Regions from separate parts of the Halomonas sp. McD50-4 genome, predicted to be linked through region 1. Evidence: riboswitches for the same ligand, from Rfam matches in the RefSeq annotation. Region 1 holds a riboswitch; the other holds the start of a gene.
The links. Region 1 has a riboswitch for thiamine pyrophosphate ahead of thiM (hydroxyethylthiazole kinase). Riboswitches for the same ligand answer to the same signal wherever they lie in the genome.
Positions count from the first base shown of each region.

Region 1 (10,915 bases):
GATGAGCCATCGTTAATCGCCCATGCCTGCCATACGGTCGGCTTGAATCACTTCGATCCAATAACCATCGGCGTCTTTGACGAAGATCACGTCTTTCATTTTACCTTGGTCGGCACGCTTCACGAAGGTGACGTCGTGCTCATCGAACCACGCTTGGGCGGCTTCCAAGTCCGGCACGCTAAAACAGATGTGCCCGAAGCCTTGCGGCTCGGCATTACCGTCGTGGTAGGCAAAGTCCTGCTCGTTTTCGGTGCCCCAGTTATGGGTCAGCTCTAGCAGGCCTTTCTGGCTGAAGGTCCAGGCGGTGCGCGCTTGGGTCTCTTCCGGCACGTGATCGCTCTCCTCGACATTGGCCAGAAAGTAGAGCGAAAACTGCATCTCCTCGAAGTCCAGACGGCGCAGCACCTGCATGCCAAACACCTTGGAGTAAAACGCGAGCGCACGCTCAGGGTCTTTGACCCGCAGCATGGTGTGGTTCAAGCGAAAGCCCTGGGTTTGCGAAGCGGCCGGGGTCACCCCCGGATGCTGTTCACCTTGATACGACATGACACTCTCCTGGTTGGATGATGCTTGTGTTTACGCGATGCAAAATCTTTGACGGACGTATGACTTTGTACAAGGCTTAGGCGACAGCGTCGTGCTTCCCGCTGCCTGTGCATCACTGCCTTTGAAGGCGTTATTTCCCATGTTATGAGGGCGAGGAACGCAGAATTCCAGCCTGCCCCCGAGGAGTCTTTATGTCCCGTGATCTAAACGTATTGGGTGAACCGCTCACGCCCTGCTGCCACTCGCCGAAAACCGGTTTCTATCGCGATGGTTTTTGCCGGGTAGGGCCAGACGATGTCGGCATCCATTCGGTGTGCGCCATGGTGACCGAGGAGTTTTTGGCCTTCTCCAAGGCGCAAGGCAACGACTTGGTGACACCGCGGCCGGAGTTTGGCTTTCCCGGTTTGAAACCCGGGGATCGCTGGTGTCTTTGCGCGCACCGCTGGGCCGAAGCGGCACAGGTAGGACTCGCGCCGCCGGTCGTTTTGTCCGGTACGAACGAGCGAACGCTAGAGATCATTCCACTGGTCAAACTCCAGCAGCATGCGCTAGATGCCGTGCATTAATACCTGGGCCAAGGCGCCCCCGAATGCCCCTGGAAAAATGATGCAAATCTTCTACACTTCTATTTCGACAATTTTACATAGTGACCCGTGATGCCCCATGAACGGCGTCCGATAGGAGCACGTCATGACAGCTATCGATATGACCCTTGGCGATCGCCTGACATTGAAGCAGCTGAGTAATGCGATTCAAAACGGCTTCTCCCCCATCGTCGAAGTCGAATCCATGGACGGTATCTACAAAGTGCGTTTCCACCATGCTAATGGCGTCTCGGACCTATGTGACGCTCAAGGTCGCGTCAGCACCTTTCTGGGAACCGGTGAAATTCGCGATGCCCTGGGCCAACTCGGCTTAACCCATGGCGTGCTGACCTTTGCCGATCAGTGTGGCGACGAAATGATTGGCGTGCAGGGTCGAGCCATCACCCCTGACGAAATGCTCACGTACGGGACCCGCATCGCGTTTCGTTAACTCGTTGCGGGCTTTACAGCGCCGTCCAAGGCTAGGATAGTACCCACCAACGACAGGGGCGCCGTTCAGCGGCTGAGAAGCACCCTTTGAACCTGAACCGGATAACGCCGGCGTAGGGAGTCGTGGTGCTTACCACCACCTCCTTACCCGGGAGGAAACCATGACCTACCCCCCACTTGGCGACATGCTCGCCGCTTTACGTGAGTCTACGCCGCTCGTACACTGCATGACCAATTATGTGGCCATGAACAGTACCGCCAACCTGCTGCTGGCCACGGGCGCATCGCCTGCCATGCTGCACGCCGCCGAAGAAGTCGCTGAGTTTACCACGATGGCAAACGCGCTCTCCATCAATATCGGCACGCTCTCTGCTCCCTGGGCCGAGTCGATGCAGCTGGCAGCGCGCACGGCCGATACGACCGACACCCCCTGGGTGCTGGACCCCGTCGCCGTCGGGGCCACCGAGTTCCGCCAGCGGGTGTGCCAGGCGCTGCTGTCCCATCGCCCCAGCGTCATTCGCGCCAATGCCTCGGAAGTGATGGCGCTGGCCGGCTTGGCCAGCCAAGGGCGTGGGGTCGATGCCACGGCCTCCGTCGATGACGCCACTCACGCCGCCATGACGCTCGCCCAGCGGCAACGCTGCATCGTCGCCATGACCGGCGAGACCGATGTCATCACCGATGGTAGCCACCACGTCCGGTTATCCGGGGGCCATCCGCTGATGCCCCGCGTTACGACGCTGGGCTGTGGCTTGAGCGCCTTGGTGGCTGGGTTCGTTGCCGCCAACCGCGAGCACCCGCTGGCCGCGACGCTGGCCGCCCTGGCGTGCTTTGGCATCGCCGGGCATCGTGCGGGTCAGCAGGCCAAGGGGCCGGGCAGCTTTCAGGTCGCGTTTCTGGATGCACTTTACCAGCTCACTCCAGAGGATCTTTCGTCGCAAAGCCAAATGGAGACGCTGCATGCCGTGTGATCTTTCGCTCTATTTGGTGACCGATGCCGCTCTGTGCGCGGAAGCGGGCCTCGAAGCGACGGTGGAAGCCGCCGTCAAAGGGGGCGTGACCGTGGTGCAGCTACGCGACAAGCATGCCAGCGACGAGGCGATGATCGAACAAGCCAAGCGCCTCAAAAGGCTGCTGGCGGGCACCCACGTGCCGCTGATCATCAACGACCGACTCGCCGTGGCCGTCGCCAGCGGCGCCGACGGCCTGCATGTTGGCCAGAGCGATACCGCGGTTCTAGAGGCGCGGGAGGCGCTGGGGCCGCAGGCCATTCTAGGACTGTCGATCAACACTCTCGCGCAGCTTCGTGACGCGCCCATCGCGCTGTTGGACTACGTCGGGTTAGGCCCCATTTTCGCCACTGCCAGCAAGCAGGATCATGCTCGGCCCATCGGCTTCGAGGGCCTGGCCGAGCTGGTGCGCGCCTGCCCGTTGCCCAGCGTGGCGATTGGCGGCTTAAAGGCGCAGCACGCCGCCCAAGTGAGTGCCGCCGGTGCCCAAGGGATGGCGGTGATTTCTGCGATCTGCGGCCAGCCCGACCCTTACCGGGCGGCGCTGGCGTTTCGCGCCTCATGAGTCAGCTGGACCAGCTGACCGCTTTCGTCAAAGTGGCGGAGCTTGGCAGCTATACCCGCGCTGCCGAGGCACTGGATCTTTCACGTACGCGGGTGTCGCGGCAGGTCATGGCGCTAGAGGAGACGCTGGGCGCGCGATTGATCCAGCGCACGACACGGCGGCTGCATCTCACCGATGCGGGAGAGCGCTATTTAGCCCATGCCCAGGCCATTTTGCTGGCGTTGGAGGAGGCCGCTGCCGATGTCGGCAGTGGCACTCACACTGTGAGCGGGCGGCTGCGTATCAATGGTCCCATGAGTTTCGGCACGCGCTATCTCGCGCCTCAGGTAGCGAAGTTCATGCAGGCGCACCCCGCACTCGACGTACGCCTCGATCTCAACGACCGCCGCGTAGACTTGTTGGAGGAGGGCTATGATGTCGCCATCCGCATCGGTAGCCTGCCCGACTCCAGCCTAATCGCCAGACGGCTAGCCCGCTGCCAGCTTGTGCTGTGCGCGTCACCCGGCTATTTAGCGCAGTACGGTACGCCTTTGCGCATCGGGGACCTGGCGCAGCACCACTGCCTGCGCTATCGCAGCGGGCAGAACAGCGGCGACTGGCGCTTCGGCCAGCAGTACGTTAGCGTCACGGGGCCGCTGGAGAGCAATAATGGGGATATGTTGACCCATGCCGCAGAAGCGGGATTAGGCATCGCCCAGCAACCCAGTTTTCTGGTTCATGAGAGCATCCAGCGGGGGCACTTGGTGCCGCTTCTGTTAGACCTACCGCCGACCTACCTAGACATACACGCCCTCTACCCCGCACGGCGTTTTCTACCCGCCAAGGTAGCGCACTTCATCGATCAGTTGGCCGATGCCTGGGGCGACCCACCCATATGGGAACAGGGGCTTGGATTATCGCGTATATCGCAACAGTAAAGTGCTCATCGGTTAGATTATCTTCTCCTCTCGCTAGCCTACAGTAGCATCATCGCATCCATGGTGATGCCCAAAACGCGAGAGAGTGCTATGACGACGTTACCTACCCCGACGACAACCCTTCATGCAACCGCCCTACTGCGCGTTAGCCTAGGTGTGATGGCCCTGGCTCACGGCCTGATGAAAGTGTTCGTGTTTACGCTTCCTGGCACGGTGGGCTACTTCGAATCGCTTGGCCTGCCCGGTTTCATGGCTTACTTGACCATTGCCGCCGAAGTCGGCGGAGGCTTGGCCCTGATGCTGGGCCTATACACCCGCTGGGTGAGTCTGGCGCTAGTACCGGTGCTGCTCGGCGCCGCCTGGGTACACCTCGGTAACGGCTGGGTCTTCTCCAATCCCGGCGGCGGCTGGGAGTTCCCAGTGTTCTGGGCCGTGGCCCTCCTGGTGCAAGCCGGCCTGGGCAGCGGTAGCTTCGTCATCAGCCGCCGACTGGCATAATCCAATGGCCTGCCGAGAATCACACGTTGGCAGGCCCATTGACTGGAGCGCATCCTATGTTACCGAGTCTCTTCATCTCCCACGGCTCTCCCATGCTGGCGCTCACCCCCACGCCAGCCCATCACTTCTTGAGGAAGCTGGGCCGCACTCTGCGACCCAAGGCCGTCGTGGTGGTTTCAGCACACTGGGAGACCGAACGGTTGCAGGTGAGCCGTAGCGCGACACCTACGACTATCCACGATTTTGGCGGTTTTCCCGACGCCCTGTTTGCCGTGCAGTACCCAGCGCCTGGGGAACCCGTCTTGGCCAAACGTTTGGCCCAACAGCTAGGCGCCACGGAGACGGAGCGCGGACTGGATCACGGCGCGTGGGTGCCACTGTCACTGATGCATCCGGATGCCGATATACCGGTGGTGTCGCTATCACTGCCCAGCCGCTGGGGTGCTAGCGAGTTGATCGCCCTGGGCGAGCAGCTCGCACCGCTGCGTCAGGAGGGTATCCTGGTGATCGGTTCGGGCAGCTTGACCCACAATCTCTACGAGCTGCAGGCTCAGGGCAGTCAAGTGCCGGCTTGGGTCGAGCGTTTCGCCGAGTGGGTGCATGCAAGGCTGCGAGAAGATGACCGCGATGCACTCATCCACTGGCAACGCGGCCCCGATGCTGAACGTAATCACCCCACACCCGAGCACTTTCAGCCGCTTCTGGTAGCCATGGGGGCGGGCGGACAGGCAACACTGCGTCATCACAGCGTCGAACACGGCGTGCTGGCCATGGATGTCTATCAGTTTGCCTAACGTCTACGCCGTTGGGCGGCGTTTCAAGGTAGTGCGTCGATCGTGGTAAGCGATAGCTAAGCCGCTCAACATGATCAGCGCGCTGCCGACCCATACCCAAAGGTCCGGCAGCTCTCCCCAGAACCACCAACCCAACAGCACCGCCCAGAGCATGGCCGTATAATCGAAAGGGGCTGCAATGGCCGCAGGCGCATAGCGAAAGGCCAGAGTAATGAATGCCGTGGCACCAACACCCAACACCCCAGATACCAAAAATCCAAGCCAATGCCACGGCTGTGGGGTTTGCCATACCCAGGGCAAACTCACGGCCGTCACGACCAGCGGCACCATGGTCATATAGAACACCATCGCCCATAGGTGCTCGTTGGCGCCATAGCGCCGCGCCGTCACCATCATGAGCGCATAGAACACCGCCGCCGCAAGAACGATCATTGCGCCCAGCTGGAAAGCATCACCGCCAGGGCGCACGACGATCAGCACTCCTAAGAAGCCTAGCAGCGACGCCACCAGCACCGGCGGGTCGATACGCTCACCCAGCAGCGGTACGGAGAGTAGCGTCACGAACAGGGGTGCCACGAAGGCAATCGCCGTGGCCTCGGCCAAGGGCAGCAGGGTCAAGCCCCACACGAAGCAGACCATCGTGGCGGTGTAAATCAAACCGCGCAGCAGATGCACGCCTGGACGCCGAGTACGCAGCTTGCGTAATCCGCCGCTTACGTAAGCCAACAGGGCAATCAGCGGCAGCGATACCAATGTGCGGAAAAAGATGATCTGTAAGGGCGAGTGGACGGCTCCCAGCCATTTAGAGACCGCATCGCCAAGCGCCAAAAACAGCACGCCTAAGCACATGAATAAAATGCCTTTTAGCGAGGGCGTCATCCGTTGTCTCCTCTTCTACGTTTATTATTGTGGCTGCGCACCCAGACGCACAGCATAAAAAAGCCCCGCCAACCGGGGATTGGCGGGGCAGCGATATCATGCGGCTCAAAGACTCGCGTTGACCACCATGCAGTCCATGCCCTGCGCCTGTAGCGCTTGGCACGCTTGGCGTGCCTGCGATTCGTTCAATGAGACGACACGGGCGCGAAACACTGTCGTGGGCCCCTGAAGCGGATCGATGGCAACGCGGCCTCCCACGCTCGTTGGCAACCGCTGTGCGGCTTGGCGAGCAAACTGCTCTGCCTGTGCCGCTTGGCTAAATGCTCCGACTTGTATGCCCCAACTCGCCGAGGCTGCTTGCCCCTCAGGCGACGCACTGGCCAGTACCTGCTCCCGCTCGATAAAGGCCTGCAGCGGATCTGGAGACGCGGAGGGCGGCGTACGGTCTGCCTCAGCAGCATCAATGAGTTGAGATTCGACGGCCTGCGCGGGCGTTGTTCGTGTAGCGCTCGGTGTCGGGGAGAGGGACGTTGCCGAGACATTGGCTACCATCGGCTGGGTAGAGGGACGAACAGGCGTTGACTGTCGCAGCGGTTGCGCAGGCCCGGCAAAGCCCATGAACTCACTGGAAAAGCTCGTGTTCGCCAACCAAGTGCGCTGATCTCTGAGCGAGGCGCGCATAAAGCTACGGTCCAGCAGATCCGCCATGTGGGTATCCCGCGAGGAGGAGCTAAATCCGCCCATCACCACGGCCACCATCCGCCGACCGTTGTGAACGGCGGTGGTGGCTACGTTAAAGCCCGAAGCACGAATAAAGCCGGTTTTCAAACCGTCGGCCCCCGGGTAGTCGCGCACCAAGCGATTGTGGCTGGTATGGCGCGTGCCACGATAGGTGAACTCCTGCAACCCGAAGTAGTGATAGTATTGAGGAAAGTCCTGCATGACTCGTACCGAGAGCGTCAGCATGTCACGCGCGGTCGTCCTTTGCTGGTCATCGGGCAGCCCAGAGGCGTTGCGGAAGGTGGTGGCGTTCATCCCCAGTTCACGGGCTTTCACTGTCATCAGGTTAGCAAAGCGCTGCTCGCTGCCACCTAATGCTTCCGCCACGACCACGGCCACATCGTTGGCAGAGCGCACGGCTAGCGCACGAATCGCCGTATCCACAGGAATGGAGCTACCGGCCGACAGCCATAGTTTGGTCGCCGGCATGGCAGCCGCCTGAGCAGAAACGGGCAACGGCTGATCGAGGCTTAGCCTTCCCTCCTCCAGCGCTTCGAATGTTAGGTAGAGTGTCATCATTTTCGTGAGCGACGCAGGATAGCGTGGCTCGTCAGCATTTTCAGCGTATAGCACTTCGCCGTTTTCGAGATCCACAACGATGCCTGCATAACGAGGATTCGCCTGGGCGTTGGCGCTACCCATCAGCATCATCATCAGCATGACCAGTAGCCAGTGCGCCGCCCAAACCGCTGTGCTCACTCCTCGTGTTGTTGCCATACCGACCTCTTACTGATTGATCACACTGCCCGACGCTTGGCCGTTCATACGGCTGCTGCATTAGCCTAGCATGCCTTATCGTTAAATTGATCTTCCCTTAGAGCATTCATCTCGATAAAGCAGCGGAAAAAGCGCAGATATAAAAAAACCGACCCAAAAGGGTCGGTTTTCATTGTGCCTACCAGAAGGAGCAGCGCTTATTCAGCGACGGCTTCTTCTTCAGCCACCGGGCGGTCTACGAGCTCAACGTACGCCATGGGCGCGTTGTCGCCGGTGCGGTAACCGCACTTGAGAATACGGATGTAACCACCCGGACGCTCGGCGTAACGCGGACCCAGCTCGTTGAACAGTTTGCCGACGGCTTCTTTGGAGCGCGTACGAGCAAACGCCAAACGGCGGTTTGCAACGCTATCCTGCTTTGCCAGGGTGATCAGCGGCTCGATAACGCGACGCAGTTCCTTGGCCTTGGGCAGGGTTGTCTTGATGACTTCATGTTCGACCAGCGAGACAGACATGTTCTTGAACATGGCCTGACGGTGCGAGCTGGTACGATTCAGATGACGACCACTCTTACGATGACGCATGGTTGTGATTCCTTACCAAACTGGGACTCAAGTCGACGCTTACGCGGAGGCCTTGTCGTCCTTCAGGCTAGCGGGTGGCCAATTTTCCAGCCGCATGCCGAGGGACAAGCCGCGCGCTGCCAATACATCCTTGATTTCATTCAAGGACTTCTTACCGAGGTTCGGGGTCTTCAGCAGCTCCACTTCCGTGCGCTGAATCAGATCACCGATGTAGTAGATATTCTCGGCTTTGAGGCAGTTAGCGCTGCGTACGGTCAACTCGAGATCGTCTACGGGGCGCAATAGGATCGGATCGACGTGATCCTCTTCCTCTTCGACTTCCTGCTCTTTATCAGCTTCCAGGTCGACGAAGGCGGCCAGCTGCTCTTGCAGAATGGTCGCACTGCGACGGATAGCCTCTTCCGGACCCAGGGTACCGTCGGTTTCCAGGTCGATAATCAGCTTATCGAGGTCGGTACGCTGCTCGACACGAGCGGCTTCGACCGAGTAGGAAACACGGCGAACAGGGCTGAAGGTGGCATCCAGCTGCAGGCGTCCAATCGCACGGGTCTCTTCATCAGAGCCACGAGCGTCAGCCGGTTCGTAACCACGACCCAGCGCGACCTTAAGCTGAATTTTCAGCTCGGCACCTTCATTGACGTGTGCAATGACATGGTCCGGGTTGACGATTTCGACGCTATGATCAAGCGCAATGTCGCCAGCGGTGACGACGGCTGGGCCCTGCTTGTTCAGCGAGAGCACCGCCTCATCGCGGCTGTGCATCTTGATCGCAACATCTTTCAAGTTCAGGAGGATTTCGATGACATCTTCCTGCACCCCTTCGAGCGCACTGTATTCGTGCTCTACACCGGCAATTTCAGCCTCTACCACAGCGGCGCCGGGCATGGATGAAAGCAGAATGCGACGAAGTGCATTCCCCAGGGTGTGACCAAAGCCGCGCTCGAATGGTTCGAGGACGATTTTGGCATGATGTGCGCTGATTTCTTCGACCTTGATGTCGCGAGGACGAAGAAACTCTGTCACTGAACGCTGCATATGAACACCTTTCAGGCTGCCAAACGGATACTGAGTACTCTAAAGCACAATACTCAAGAGCATCTGGGCGGTTAGCTTTGCTATCCCGCCCAGGCCTCAAGAAGCAGAAACGTACATCAAACTGCTTACTTGGAGTACAGCTCGACGATCAGGTTTTCGTTGATGTCGGCAGTCAGGTCACCGCGTTCAGGCAGAGCCTTGAAAGTGCCTTCCATCTTCTTGGCGTCGATGTCGATCCAAGCGATGTCGCCACGGTTGGCCGCAATGGTCAACGCGTTTTGAATACGGGCTTGGTTCTTCGCCTTTTCACGGATAGCGACCACGTCACCGGGCTTCACTTGGTAGGAAGCAACGTTAACGGTGCGGCCATTCACGGAAATCGCCTTGTGGCTGACCAGCTGACGCGCTTCAGAGCGAGTCGAGCCGAAGCCCATGCGGTAGACGACGTTGTCCAGTCGGGATTCGAGCAGCTGCAACAATACTTCACCGGTCGCACCTTTGAGGCGAGCGGCTTCTTTGTAGTAGTTGCGGAACTGCTTTTCGAGTACGCCATACATACGGCGTACTTTCTGCTTCTCACGAAGCTGCAAGCCGTAGTCGGAAAGACGCTGACGACGCTGGCCGTGTACACCCGGGATCTGCTCGGATTTACACTTCTTCTCGAAGGGAGTCACGCCACTCTTCAGGAAGAGATCGGTGCCTTCACGACGAGACAATTTGCACTTAGGTCCAATATAACGAGCCATGAATCTGTCTCCTTAAACGCGGCGTTTCTTAGGCGGACGGCAGCCATTGTGGGGAATGGGCGTCGCGTCTACGATGCTTTGCACGCGGAAGCCGGCGGCATTCAGTGCGCGCACGGCGGATTCACGGCCGGGACCGGGGCCTTTGACCAGCACGTCTACGTTTTTCACACCATACTCGGCTGCAGCAGTCGCTGCACGTTCGCTTGCCACTTGCGCAGCGAACGGGGTGCTCTTACGAGAACCACGAAAACCCGAACCACCGGCAGTTGCCCAAGAGAGAGCATTGCCCTGGCGGTCTGTGATCGTCACGATCGTGTTGTTAAAAGAGGCATGGATATGCGCAACGGCATCCACTACCTGCTTTTTAACCTTTTTACGGTTACTACGCGGGTTAGCCATGTTGATGTCTATTCCTGTCTATACGCTGGCTCTCTATGAAAGAGCCTGCGTGTTATTTGCGGATCGGCTTACGCGGGCCCTTACGGGTACGCGCGTTAGTCTTGGTCCGCTGACCACGCAGCGGAAGACTACGACGATGACGCAGACCACGGTAGCAGCCTAAGTCCATGAGACGCTTGATGTTAAGCGTGACATCACGACGAAGGTCGCCTTCTACGGTGAACTTACCAACTTCAGAACGCAGGGTATCCAGCTCATCGCTGGACAGGTCTACGATCTTGGCAGTCGGCGCGATACCGGCAGCAGCACAAATGTGCTTAGCGCGAGTACGGCCAATCCCGAAGATATAGGTCAGCGAGATCGCCGCATGCTTGTTGTCCGGGATATTGACGCCTGCAATACGGGCCATCA
Region 1 is NZ_JAKRFG010000011.1:20,432-31,346, forward strand. It holds gene MHM85_RS13385 (DUF6164 family protein) at 1-10, opposite strand, end outside; gene gloA (lactoylglutathione lyase) at 13-546, opposite strand; gene MHM85_RS13395 (DUF2237 domain-containing protein) at 738-1,112, shown strand; gene MHM85_RS13400 (hypothetical protein) at 1,237-1,581, shown strand; TPP riboswitch at 1,626-1,717, shown strand; gene thiM (hydroxyethylthiazole kinase) at 1,742-2,551, shown strand; gene thiE (thiamine phosphate synthase) at 2,541-3,155, shown strand; gene MHM85_RS13415 (LysR family transcriptional regulator) at 3,152-4,072, shown strand; gene MHM85_RS13420 (DoxX family protein) at 4,163-4,570, shown strand; gene MHM85_RS13425 (class III extradiol ring-cleavage dioxygenase) at 4,627-5,364, shown strand; gene MHM85_RS13430 (DMT family transporter) at 5,368-6,243, opposite strand; gene MHM85_RS13435 (serine hydrolase) at 6,349-7,740, opposite strand; gene rplQ (50S ribosomal protein L17) at 7,938-8,324, opposite strand; gene rpoA (DNA-directed RNA polymerase subunit alpha) at 8,364-9,359, opposite strand; gene rpsD (30S ribosomal protein S4) at 9,485-10,105, opposite strand; gene rpsK (30S ribosomal protein S11) at 10,118-10,504, opposite strand; gene rpsM (30S ribosomal protein S13) at 10,557-10,913, opposite strand.

Region 2 (10,915 bases), on a different contig from region 1:
GGCGGCACGAATCTTCTGCTCGTTGATGAGCCGTTCGCGCAGGTGGATTTCGCCAATCACGATATCGGCCAAATCTTGCATCGCAGCCTTTTCTTGGTCACTTAAGCTGCGTGGCTGGCTGTCCATGGCGCATAGCGATCCGAGGACCAGCCCTTGTGAACTACGCAGCGGTATCCCGGCATAAAAACGGATGCCGCCAGGTGTCATCACGTAGGGATTGGTCACGAAGCGTGCGTCTTGCTGAGCGTCTTCGACCACTAGCGGCTCATCTTCGAGTACCGTGTAAGCACAAAACGCGACGTCCCTAGGTGTTTCCGATACCGCCATGCCCACTTGAGACTTGAACCACTGACGATCGGTGTCGATCAGACTGATGGTAGATTTAGGAACGCCGAGCAGCACGGTGACCAATCGCGTGATCCGATCGAAAACGGGCTCGTCTGGCGTATCCAGGAGGGCCAGTTCGTTAAGCGCAGCCAAACGGGCAGTTTCGTTGGGGGGTAACAGGTGGCTCATGGCGATCACACCTAAATGGTCATCAAACCCTTAACAGCATAACGCGAAACGAAATGTCCTGCTTAACGCCTTGATTAACGGACTTCGACACGTTGACGGCTCACCAGAGCCAACGCCACACTGACCGCTGTTGAGAGTAGCAGCGCCCCTACGAACGGGCCTAACGTCGGTACGCTGCCGGGGAACGTGGCGGCCATTACCCCTGCGCTGATGCTGCCCTGACCGATCCAGCCAGGCAGCACGGCCCCTACGAGCCCCGCCAACCCGCCGCTTATTGCTGCCATCGGTGTCATACGCTGCCACAAACCCAGCAGCACCGGCACCACGATCGCTGCACACAGCAGATCGGCAATCAAAAATAGCCGCAGCACGGAGAGCCCTTGCAAGGCAATCACGATCACGGGCAGCATGATCGCCACGGTGAGCCAGCGCGCCTTGTTGAGGGCCTCGGGCCGGTGACCATTGGCCCACAGCGACGCAATGCCGTTTTGTAAGGTGTCGACGCTCGAGGTGACCAGCGTGACGGCCAGTACCAATGAAGGCAGCGTGATCCATACCGGGGCATCACTAAGCAGCGCAAAAAACGGCATGGGCGGCTCGCCGAGACTGACCCCGCTCATCGCTGCCATGATACCTACGCCACCGATCACCATGACGACCAGTACGGTCAAGCCGCCACCCAACCAGGCACCGCGCCCCAGGCTCGCGTCGTCTTGGGCCGCCCATACCCGCTGCCAATAGCCTTGGTGAAACAAGTTGGCCGCCGTCACGGCGATCACCAGCGTCAACGCCACGCTGAGCGAGCTGCCGATGGGGAGCGACGGGAGTTGTGCGTCATTCGGCATACTGGGCAGTCGCCAGAGCGTCACGCTGGCGACGGCGAGCAGCAGCGCCAAAAGCAGCCACGCTTGCCAGCGGTCGGTGGCCAAGCTTGCCCGCAGCCCGCCCATGACGGTGTACACCAGCGTGGTGAGCGCCACCCCGATGATCACCACGGCGGGAGGCACGTCGGAGAGCAGCGCGGTAATCGCCCCGATGGCGGTGAGTTCAGCAGCCAGGAAGCAGCCCATGTAAGCCACGGAAACAAGCGCCACGAAATGGCGTACCCCCTTGCCGTAGCAGGCGTCGGCAAACTCGGCAATGCTGCGTCCCTCGGGCAGTGCTTGGCGTATCTTAGGCCCGTAGAGACCCAAAACGATGAACGGCAGCGCCGAACCAAGGGCATAGCCCAGTAGCGCCACGGGCCCTACCAATGCGCCGATTTCAGGGGGTGCAAAGAGTATCCAAGCCCCCATACCGGACGCCAAAAAGGAGAGCCCCAGGGTGGCCGACGTTTGCGAATTACGGGCGGTGACATAATCATCCAGCGAGCCGCCACTGAAACGTGCCCGAAGACCCAGAAAAGCAAAGCAGCATAACGCTGCGCCTAACACGAAAGACGTTAGGTAAGGCATGTCGCGCTTCCTCCGCCGGTACGAACCGGATCAGGTTCCAGGGTCTGCGTTGCGCGCATTCTCAGCCCCATTGGGGCTCCCCTGGCGACAGTGAGTGGAGGCAGTATCCTCAATCAAAGTGGTGCGTTAGTAAAGCCTTGCCCATGGAGCCGGGCTGCTTATTCCACTTTCTTGGGGACACGCCCCATCAGGTAAAACTCGGCGTTGGGCGGTGTTCCAGCTAGTGTCACCAAGCGGTTGGACATGCCAAAAAACGCGGCAATGGCACCGATGTCCCAGCAATCATCCAGCGTGAACCCCACTGCCTCTAAACGCGCCTGCCATTCTTCTGAAAACTCGCCCAGATCGATGGCACTGTGCAGTGCAAAGTCGAGCATCAACCGATGACGCTCGCTCAATCCCGCCACACGATGGTTGATGGCGATATTATCCGCCAGTAACGGATCTTTACTGTAGATACGCACTAGCGCGCCATGGGCGACGACACAGTACAAGCAGCGATTGCGGGCACTGGTCGCAACGACAATCATCTCTTTCTCTGCTTTGGTCAGCGTCTCCGATGGTCGCTCCATCAACGCATCGTGATACGCAAAAAAAGCGCGAAACTCGTCGGGTCGGTGAGCCAACATCAAAAATACGTTGGGCACGAAGCCCGCTTTCTCCTGCACGGCCAACATGGCTTCCCGAATATCATTGGGAACATTATCCAGAGTGTCAGGAAGTTTGAACCGACTGATCGATGCAGCCATAAAGGCTCCTTTTTTATTTTGAAGTAGAGTCCCACTACCAACTCACTTTTATCCGTAACAAATTGCTAACTAAAGACTCTTTTCATATGGCTTTACGCTCGCCATACTTTTAGTGATCTAATGTCATAAAAGCCGTACGCTATTCGGCTAGCCAAGCGGCGTACTTACAGGGAAACCACCATGTCATACTCCGAAGCAAAAGAGCACACGCCAGGGCGTTTGCATGAACTGTTCGCAGACCCGTACCGTGCGTTCGAGAACGATACGGATGAGCGTCAGTTGCATATCCGTGTCATGCTTCACACCCTGCTGGCCCAGCCTATGCAGCGCGGCCTGGTCACGCTTCGTGTGATTCACGGCTGGGAGAACGGTGGTTTCGAACCTGCCGACCTACAGCATGCCGATTTTACGCTGCACAACCTGCAAGATTTCGAGGCGGCGGCCACCTCCTTTCACGCGGCGGCGGAACGAAATGCCCCCCTACCCGCAGATCAAACCGCTATTCTCGCGGCTCCCCTGGCCGATGCCATTGCCGATGCCGAAGCAGAAGGCAACGCGCTCACCGACGATATTCGTGCCACACCGGCTCGCTGGCCCGCGTTCGAGGGTGGGCTTGCCCTCTACACTCTGTTCAAAATGTACCATCGCCTCGTATATGGCGAGGACGATACCTACCGTTGCTCACAATGTGAGACCCCCCACGGCCTTCGTGAAATTCATGAATTTCACCTCGAAGAGGGAGAATTCGCGCTGCTGGCGCCCGTTCGCGATGAGCAGGAGGCGCCCTACCTGCTCGTACTACACGAGAGCCAGCTTGGTCCCATAGGGCAACTGCTCTCGGAGAGCTTACCGCTGTTTCAGGACGTGTGAAGGTCGCCTCCTCTACCGAGGAGGCGCAGCGCGTTGCCGCTCGCTATAGCGAGATCGTGCTATTGATACCGCTAGAGACGTTTTCGGGCTCGAACCAGCGGGCAGTGACCGTTTTGGTCTGCGTCCAGAACGCAATCGCCTGTTTACCGTTAGGCCCTAGGTCGCCCAGCTTCGACGCCCGAGAACCGGTAAAGCTAAAGTAGGCGACCGGCACCGGAATGGGCACGTTTATGCCAATTTGGCCGACGTCGATGTCGGTCTCGAAGCGTCGCGCGACCCAGCCCGAGTTCGTAAAGATCGAGGTGCCGTTGCCATTCGGATTGGCGTTAATGAAAGCGATGGCGTCGTCCAGCGTTTCGACGTTGACGACACACAGCACCGGCCCAAAAATTTCCTCACGATAGATCGTCATGTCTGCCGTCACATCGGAAAACAGAGTCGGCCCGACGAAATTACCGTCTGGGTAGCCGTCGACCGTGTAGCCGCGCCCATCGACCAGCAGCGTAGCACCCTCCTTCTCACCTGCCGTAATCAAACGCTCGACCCGCCCCTTGGCTTGCGGAGAAACCAGTGGCCCCAGATCGGCCTCGCGCTGGGTGCCGGGTCCCACGGTCATACCGCGCGCGCCGGCTTCGATGTCTTTGATCCACTCGCGCGCTTCCCCCACCAGCACGACCACCGAGTTCGCCATGCAGCGCTGACCGGCGGCACCAAAGGCAGAGCCCAGCAGGCTATCGATGGCTTGACTACGGTTGGCATCCGGCATGACGACACAGTGGTTTTTTGCACCCATCATGGCCTGCATACGTTTGCCAGCAGCGGCCGCACGGTTATAAAGCAGCGACCCCACATGGGTCGAACCGATGAACGACAGCGCCTTGATATCTTGATGGTCGGCAATTTGATTGGCGACGTCAGGCCCACCGTGCACGACGTTCAATACCCCAGCCGGAATACCCGCTTCATGTGCCAGTTCCACGAGCCGCATGGTAGAACTCGGGTCTTGCTCGGAAGGCTTCAAGACGAAGGTGTTTCCGGTTGCAATCGCCAACGGGAACATGAAACAGGGCAGCATGATCGGAAAATTGAAGGCGGTAATGCCCGCCCCCACACCCAGCGGCTGATGCATGGTATAGACGTCCACCTCGTTGGCCGCATTCTCCGCCAGCTCGCCAAGCTGTAGGGAGGTAATCGAACAGGCGTGCTCTACCACTTCTAGCCCGCGCCCCACTTCACCCTCGGCATCCGGCAGGGTTTTACCGTGCTCTTCGGTGATCAAGGCGGCAAGTTCCGCTGTATTCTCGCGAATCAACGCCTGCAGTTTGAGCATGATGCGCATGCGCTTGCCGAGCGGCACTTTGCGCCACTCTTTGAACGCCGTTTTGGCGCTGGCGATGGCGCGCTCGACTTCTTCGGACGTACAGAACGGTACTCGCGCCACCACGTCCTGGGTGGCAGGATTCACCACATCGCGCCACTCTTGGCTTTGCGACATGACCGGCTGGCCATCGATGTACATCGGAATTTCACGAACGGACATGATGCGTTTCCTCGGCTTGTGTTTGTTATGGGATCGAATAGGGAACCATTAGGGTATATCAGCAAGTTGACGTAAACGTCAATTAGCAACTGGACAAAGACAATATGCCCTCCGCTCGACGATTTGGCTTTCCCTCTCGGTGAGGGCATCGCTATGCTGAGACAATGACGTATCACTACTCACCCTCGTGAGATGCGCGGTGGTGATCACAAGGAGGTATCCATGCAGACGTTTAGCTGCCGCTGTGGCAATCCGCTGTTTTTCGAAAATACCCACTGCTTGGCCTGTGAGTCGGAGGTTGGCTGGTGCCCCGCGTGTTGTAACATCGTGGCGCTGGAACCGTTAGATAGCGGCGGCTACCTCTGTACCCATGAAGACTGCGGCACGGCACTAATGAAGTGCCACAACTATGCCGTCGAAAACGTCTGCAACCGGATGGTGGTGATGGCCGACGGGCACGCCGATACGCTATGCGACTGCTGCCGCTACAACGAGGTGATTCCCGACCTAGAGGTCGAGGGCAACCGGGAACGCTGGGCAGCGCTGGAGAGCGCCAAACGGCGGCTTTTCTATACGCTGGATTTGCTCAAGCTTCCCCACGGGGTCGAGGGCGAGGACATCCGCGTCCCACTGAGTTTTTCGTTCATGGCCGATGCGCTGCCCGACCAAGGGCTGTGGCGCTCCACGGCAAACCAAGAAAAAGTTTACACCGGCCACGCCAATGGCCATATCACCATCAACGTCAAAGAGGCCGATGACGTCGAGCGTGAGCGGCTGCGTGTCGACATGAATGAATCCCACCGTACGTTGATCGGCCATTTTCGTCACGAAATCGGCCACTACTACTGGGACCTACTGATCAAAGACCAAGACGAAGCCGCCAGCATTCGCGTGTTCGGCGACCACAACCATCCCACCTATGGCGACGCCCTAGAGCAGTACTATCAGCAAGGCGCGCCGGCAGACTGGCCCACACGGTTCATCTCCGCCTACGCCGCCATGCATCCGTGGGAGGATTTCGCAGAGACGTTTGCCTTTTATCTGGACATGGTGGCCGTGCTGGATACGGCACTGCACATGGGCCTCTCTCGGGCCGAGTACGATGGCTCATTGGAGAGCATGCTACAAGCGTTTCACCAGGTGGGCTTGACGGTGAATGAACTCAATCGTGACATGGGCCTACTGGATCTGGCCCCAGGGGTTCTTGCCCCCGCGGTGCATGAAAAGCTGGCGTATCTACACGATCTCATTCAACGCGCGAACGCCAGCCCTAAAGCGGCCTAATCAGTCGTTGTCATGGTCGCCCACGTGGCTCTGGGTTTGGCGCTGAGTGACTCGAGGAACGCCGTCGCCGTTCACGAAATACGTAGCGCTGAGCGTATCGTGAATGGCGGCAAAACCAATTTGTAGCTCGTCCACGAAAGCGTGCAGTTTGCTCGGCGAGTGGGCCAATGCCTGAATGTCCGCATCGACCACATCGGCGCGTACCAGTGACACCGTGGCTGCCACACGATCTTGACGAGGCAGTAACTGCAGCTCGTGCCCCAATGTTTCCAGGCTACAGGCAATGGAGCGCGGCAGGTGCGGATCTTGAAGCAGAAAACGCAATACGTCCGGCCCACGCACGCGCAGCCTGACCTGCTGACGATACATCTGATACGCCGTCAGGGATTTCAGCACGCTCATCCACTGTAGATTTTCGAACGGCAGCAATTCTTCAGGATTTTGCGGCAGCAAGCTCGCCGAACGCACGTCGACGATCCGTGTGGTCATGTCCGCCCGCTCCAACTGACGGCCCAGCTTGATGAACGTACGCGCCGGGCCGTGGCTCAAGGTGCCTTCGATGAGCCCTGTTAGCGTTTGGCAGCCTCGAATGACGTTTTTCAAAAATGCATCCCGACGCCGAGGGCTCACGCCGTTCTCCGCGTGATCCGCCACGCTGAGATAGAGCTGGTTGACCTCTTCCCAAATCTCTCGGGGCACCACGTCCCGCGTGGTGCGCAGGTTTTCTCTGGCGCTGGCGAGCGCCGAGAGAATCGAGCTGCCGTTTTCGGCATCGGCGCACAAAAAGTGCATCACACTTCGCTCATCGAAACTGGTATGCCGAGCGTTGAAGGCATCCAGCGTCCCGGTCATTTCGATCAGCGGCGCCCAGCCCAGCGGTAAATGGCGTGGCAAATCCAGCATCAGGTGCGTATTGACGCTCAATAACCGTGCGGTGTCTTCGGCACGCTCGATGTAGCGAGCCATCCAATAGAGGTTTTCAGCAACGCGTGACAGCATGGCGCTAGGCTCCTTTCTGCTCAGCGGCACCCGCCGCGTTCTCGTCGGTTTCGACGATCCAGGTGTCTTTACTCCCGCCCCCTTGGGACGAATTGACCACCAGCGACCCTTCGACCAGCGCCACGCGGGTCAAACCGCCTGTGGTTACATGGGTTTCCGGTCCCGAGAGGATGAACGGGCGAAGGTCGACATGGCGGGGCTGAGGCAAACCGTTGGCCAGCGTTGGCGTAGTGGAAAGCGCCAGTGTCGGTTGGGCCATATAGTTACGCGGATTTTCATTGATCAAGCGCGCAAACTCGTCCCGCGTTTCTTTGGTGGAGCGCGGTCCGATCAGCATGCCGTAACCACCGGATTCGTTGGCGGGTTTTACCACCAGCTCGTCCAAATGATCGAGCACGTACTGGCGGTCCTCGTCGAACATACAGAGATAACTCGGCACGTTCGGCAGCAGTGGCTCTTGATCCAGGTAGTAACGAATCAGCTCAGGGACGAAGGCGTAAACGACTTTGTCGTCGGCGACGCCCGCCCCGGGCGCGTTGGCCAGCGCGACGTTGCCCGCCCGCCAAGCGCGCATCAATCCCGGCACGCCCAGCATGGAGTGCGGATTGAACGCCTCGGGGTCGAGAAACTCATCGTCTACGCGGCGGTAGATCACATCGACACGGCGCAAGCCCTCTACCGTGCGCATGTAGACCACATCGTCGTCATCGACCAGCATATCGCTGCCCTGCACCAGCTCGACCCCCATTTGCTGCGCCAGGTAGGCGTGTTCGAAATAGGCAGAGTTATAGATGCCAGGCGTCAGCACCACTACCTGCGGGTCGTCGCCCGGACGGGGCGACATGGCCGCCAGCATGTCGTACAGCTGCGCGACATAGTCGTCCACTGGCAAGATCTTGCCCGAGGCGAAAAGCTCCGGTAACACGCGCTTGGTGACGTTGCGGTTTTCCAGCATGTACGAAACGCCCGACGGGATACGCAAGTTGTCTTCCAACACGTAAAGCGTGCCATCGCCGCCGCGCACCAAGTCAGATCCGCAAATATGGGCCCACACGCCGTGGGGCGGATTGATGCCCACACACTGAGGTCGAAAATTGGCCGACTGAGCCAATACTTCGGCGGGCAACACTTTATCTTTGACGACTTTTTGCTCGTGATAGAGATCATCGATGAACAAGTTCAGCGCTTGTACGCGCTGCTTTAAACCCGCCTCGGTTTTTCGCCACTCATTGGCCGGAATGATGCGGGGAACGATATCGAAAGGCCAGGCGCGGTCGATCATCGCCCCTTCTGAATAAACGGTAAACGTGATGCCCATCGTTCGAATGGCAATTTCTGCCGCAGTTTTACGTTCAGCTAGCTCTTCCGCACTAAAGCGCGCCAACATGTGACATAACTCGTCCGCAGAAGCACGAGGCTTGCCTGGCGCCGCCAACAGCTCGTCGTAAAAGTCACGGCACGCATAGTTATTCCAATCTACTTGGCTCATGGGCGCTCTCCTGGCGCTAGGGTGGAAGCGGCAACTTCCTTAATTCAGTAGTGTAGGCCTGCCGCGTGCAATGTACGTAGCAACTTGACCATATAAACACGCAAAACTCGCGCCATATTCCCCGCTATTTCAACGCTCAATTGGCGCTTAGCGTTTACTCTTCTCTTTGTATGGCTTGGTTGGCACAACTTTTATACATGAAAGAAATTAACACTCATTTTTTAGTACTTAATCGTTATTAGAGCACCAAAATAGTGCATACCAGTTATCGATTATGGTGCGATGACAATTTTCCACACTCTTTAAACGCCATTACTCATATTGCAGCTGCAAAATAGTTCAACTCCAACGATACTTCTGGGTACTTATTTTCTTCACCGACGCGCTATGCGGAATACGCACGGTGACTTTTAGCTTTCTTTGAGGGTGGCTCATGACCATTCGCGTTGCCTTGCATCACCGCACGACCTATCGCTTCGACCGCCCCGTCAAGCTCTCGCCCCATGTGATTCGTTTGCGTCCGGCCCCCCACTGCCGTACCCATATCGACGCCTATTCACTGAATATTTCAGGCGACGACCATTTCTTGAATTGGCAGCAGGATCCGTTCGGCAACTTCAATGCCCGCGTGGTGTTCCCCGAGCCACGTAAAGAGCTCACCATTGCCGTCGAACTCGTGGCCCCCATGACGGTGATCAACCCGTTCGATTTCTTTTTGGATGACGTCGCCCAAAAGATTCCGTTCACCTATCCCGACGAACTCAGCAAAGAGCTTGGCCCCTACCTAGAGGTAACCGAAGCGGGACCGCGACTTCTGGACTGGTTGAAAGACGTCTCTCTCGAACCGACCACCAGCGTCGATTTCCTCGTCGCCCTCAATCAGCGCCTGCAAAAGGACATCAGTTATTTGGTGCGTATGGAGCCTGGGGTACAAAGCTGTGAAGAGACGCTGACCCTGGCGAGCGGCTCCTGCCGCGACAGCGCTTGGCTGTTGGTACAAATACTGCGTCATCTAGGCTTGGCGGCACGCTTCGTGTCGGGTTATTTGATTCAACTGACACCGGATGTGAAAGCGCTGGATGGTCCTAGCGGCACCGACGTGGACTTTACCGACCTCCACGCCTGGACCGAAGTCTTCCTGCCCGGCGCTGGCTGGGTAGGACTGGACCCCACCTCTGGCCTGTTTGCAGGCGAAGGTCATATTCCACTCGCCGCTACGCCTACGACCGGCAGCGCCGCCGCCATCACTGGCTTTTCCGATAAGTGCGAGGTGGAGTTCGACGTCGAGATGCGCGTCGAGCGCATTCATGAAGACCAGCGCGTCACCAAACCCTATAGCGAGCAGCAGTGGCAACGCATTCTGACGCTGGGCGACGAGGTTGACCAAGCGCTCAACCAGCAAGACGTTCGACTGACCATGGGCGGCGAACCGACGTTCGTTTCCATCGACGACATGGAGAGCCCTCAGTGGAACACCGAAGCCTTGGGGGAGCACAAACGTGAGCGCGCCGAAGCGCTATTGTCGCGCCTGCAGGCCGCCTACGCCCCTGGCAGCGTGATTCAGCAGCAGCAGGGCAAGTGGTATCCCGGCGAGCCGCTGCCCCGCTGGGCGCTGGCCTGCTACTGGCGTAAAGATGGGGTGCCGCTATGGCGCGACCCAAGCTGGCTGGCCTGCATGGAAGGTGCCCCCGACGTGGTGGCCGACGACACCATGGCTCAGCGCTTTACTCAAGCGCTGAGCGAACGTCTGGGCGTGGCTCAGCGCTGCTGGATTCCTGCCTATGAGGATGCTTACTACTATTTGTGGAAAGAGCAAACGCTGCCGGTCAACGTAGACCCACGCAAAGCCGATTTGAAAGATGACGCCGAGCGCCGACGCCTTGCCCGCCTGCTGGAGCAGGATCTGAGCTCGGTCGTTGGCTATGCGCTGCCACTGCGCCACTCGATTGCCCAGTCACACCGTTGGGAGAGCGGACGCTGGCCGCTGAAACGCGACCACCTCTTCCTGGTACCC
Region 2 is NZ_JAKRFG010000014.1:26,871-37,785, reverse strand. It holds gene MHM85_RS15365 (diguanylate cyclase) at 1-516, opposite strand, end outside; gene MHM85_RS15360 (sodium:solute symporter) at 591-1,970, opposite strand; TPP riboswitch at 1,960-2,063, opposite strand; gene MHM85_RS15355 (peroxidase-related enzyme) at 2,129-2,719, opposite strand; gene MHM85_RS15350 (hypothetical protein) at 2,900-3,589, shown strand; gene MHM85_RS15345 (CoA-acylating methylmalonate-semialdehyde dehydrogenase) at 3,633-5,129, opposite strand; gene MHM85_RS15340 (putative zinc-binding metallopeptidase) at 5,352-6,413, shown strand; gene MHM85_RS15335 (alpha-E domain-containing protein) at 6,414-7,412, opposite strand; gene MHM85_RS15330 (circularly permuted type 2 ATP-grasp protein) at 7,417-8,901, opposite strand; gene MHM85_RS15325 (transglutaminase family protein) at 9,335-10,915, shown strand, end outside.
Region 2: linked by a shared signal. The riboswitch ahead of MHM85_RS15360 (sodium:solute symporter) and the one ahead of thiM (hydroxyethylthiazole kinase) in region 1 are both predicted to bind thiamine pyrophosphate.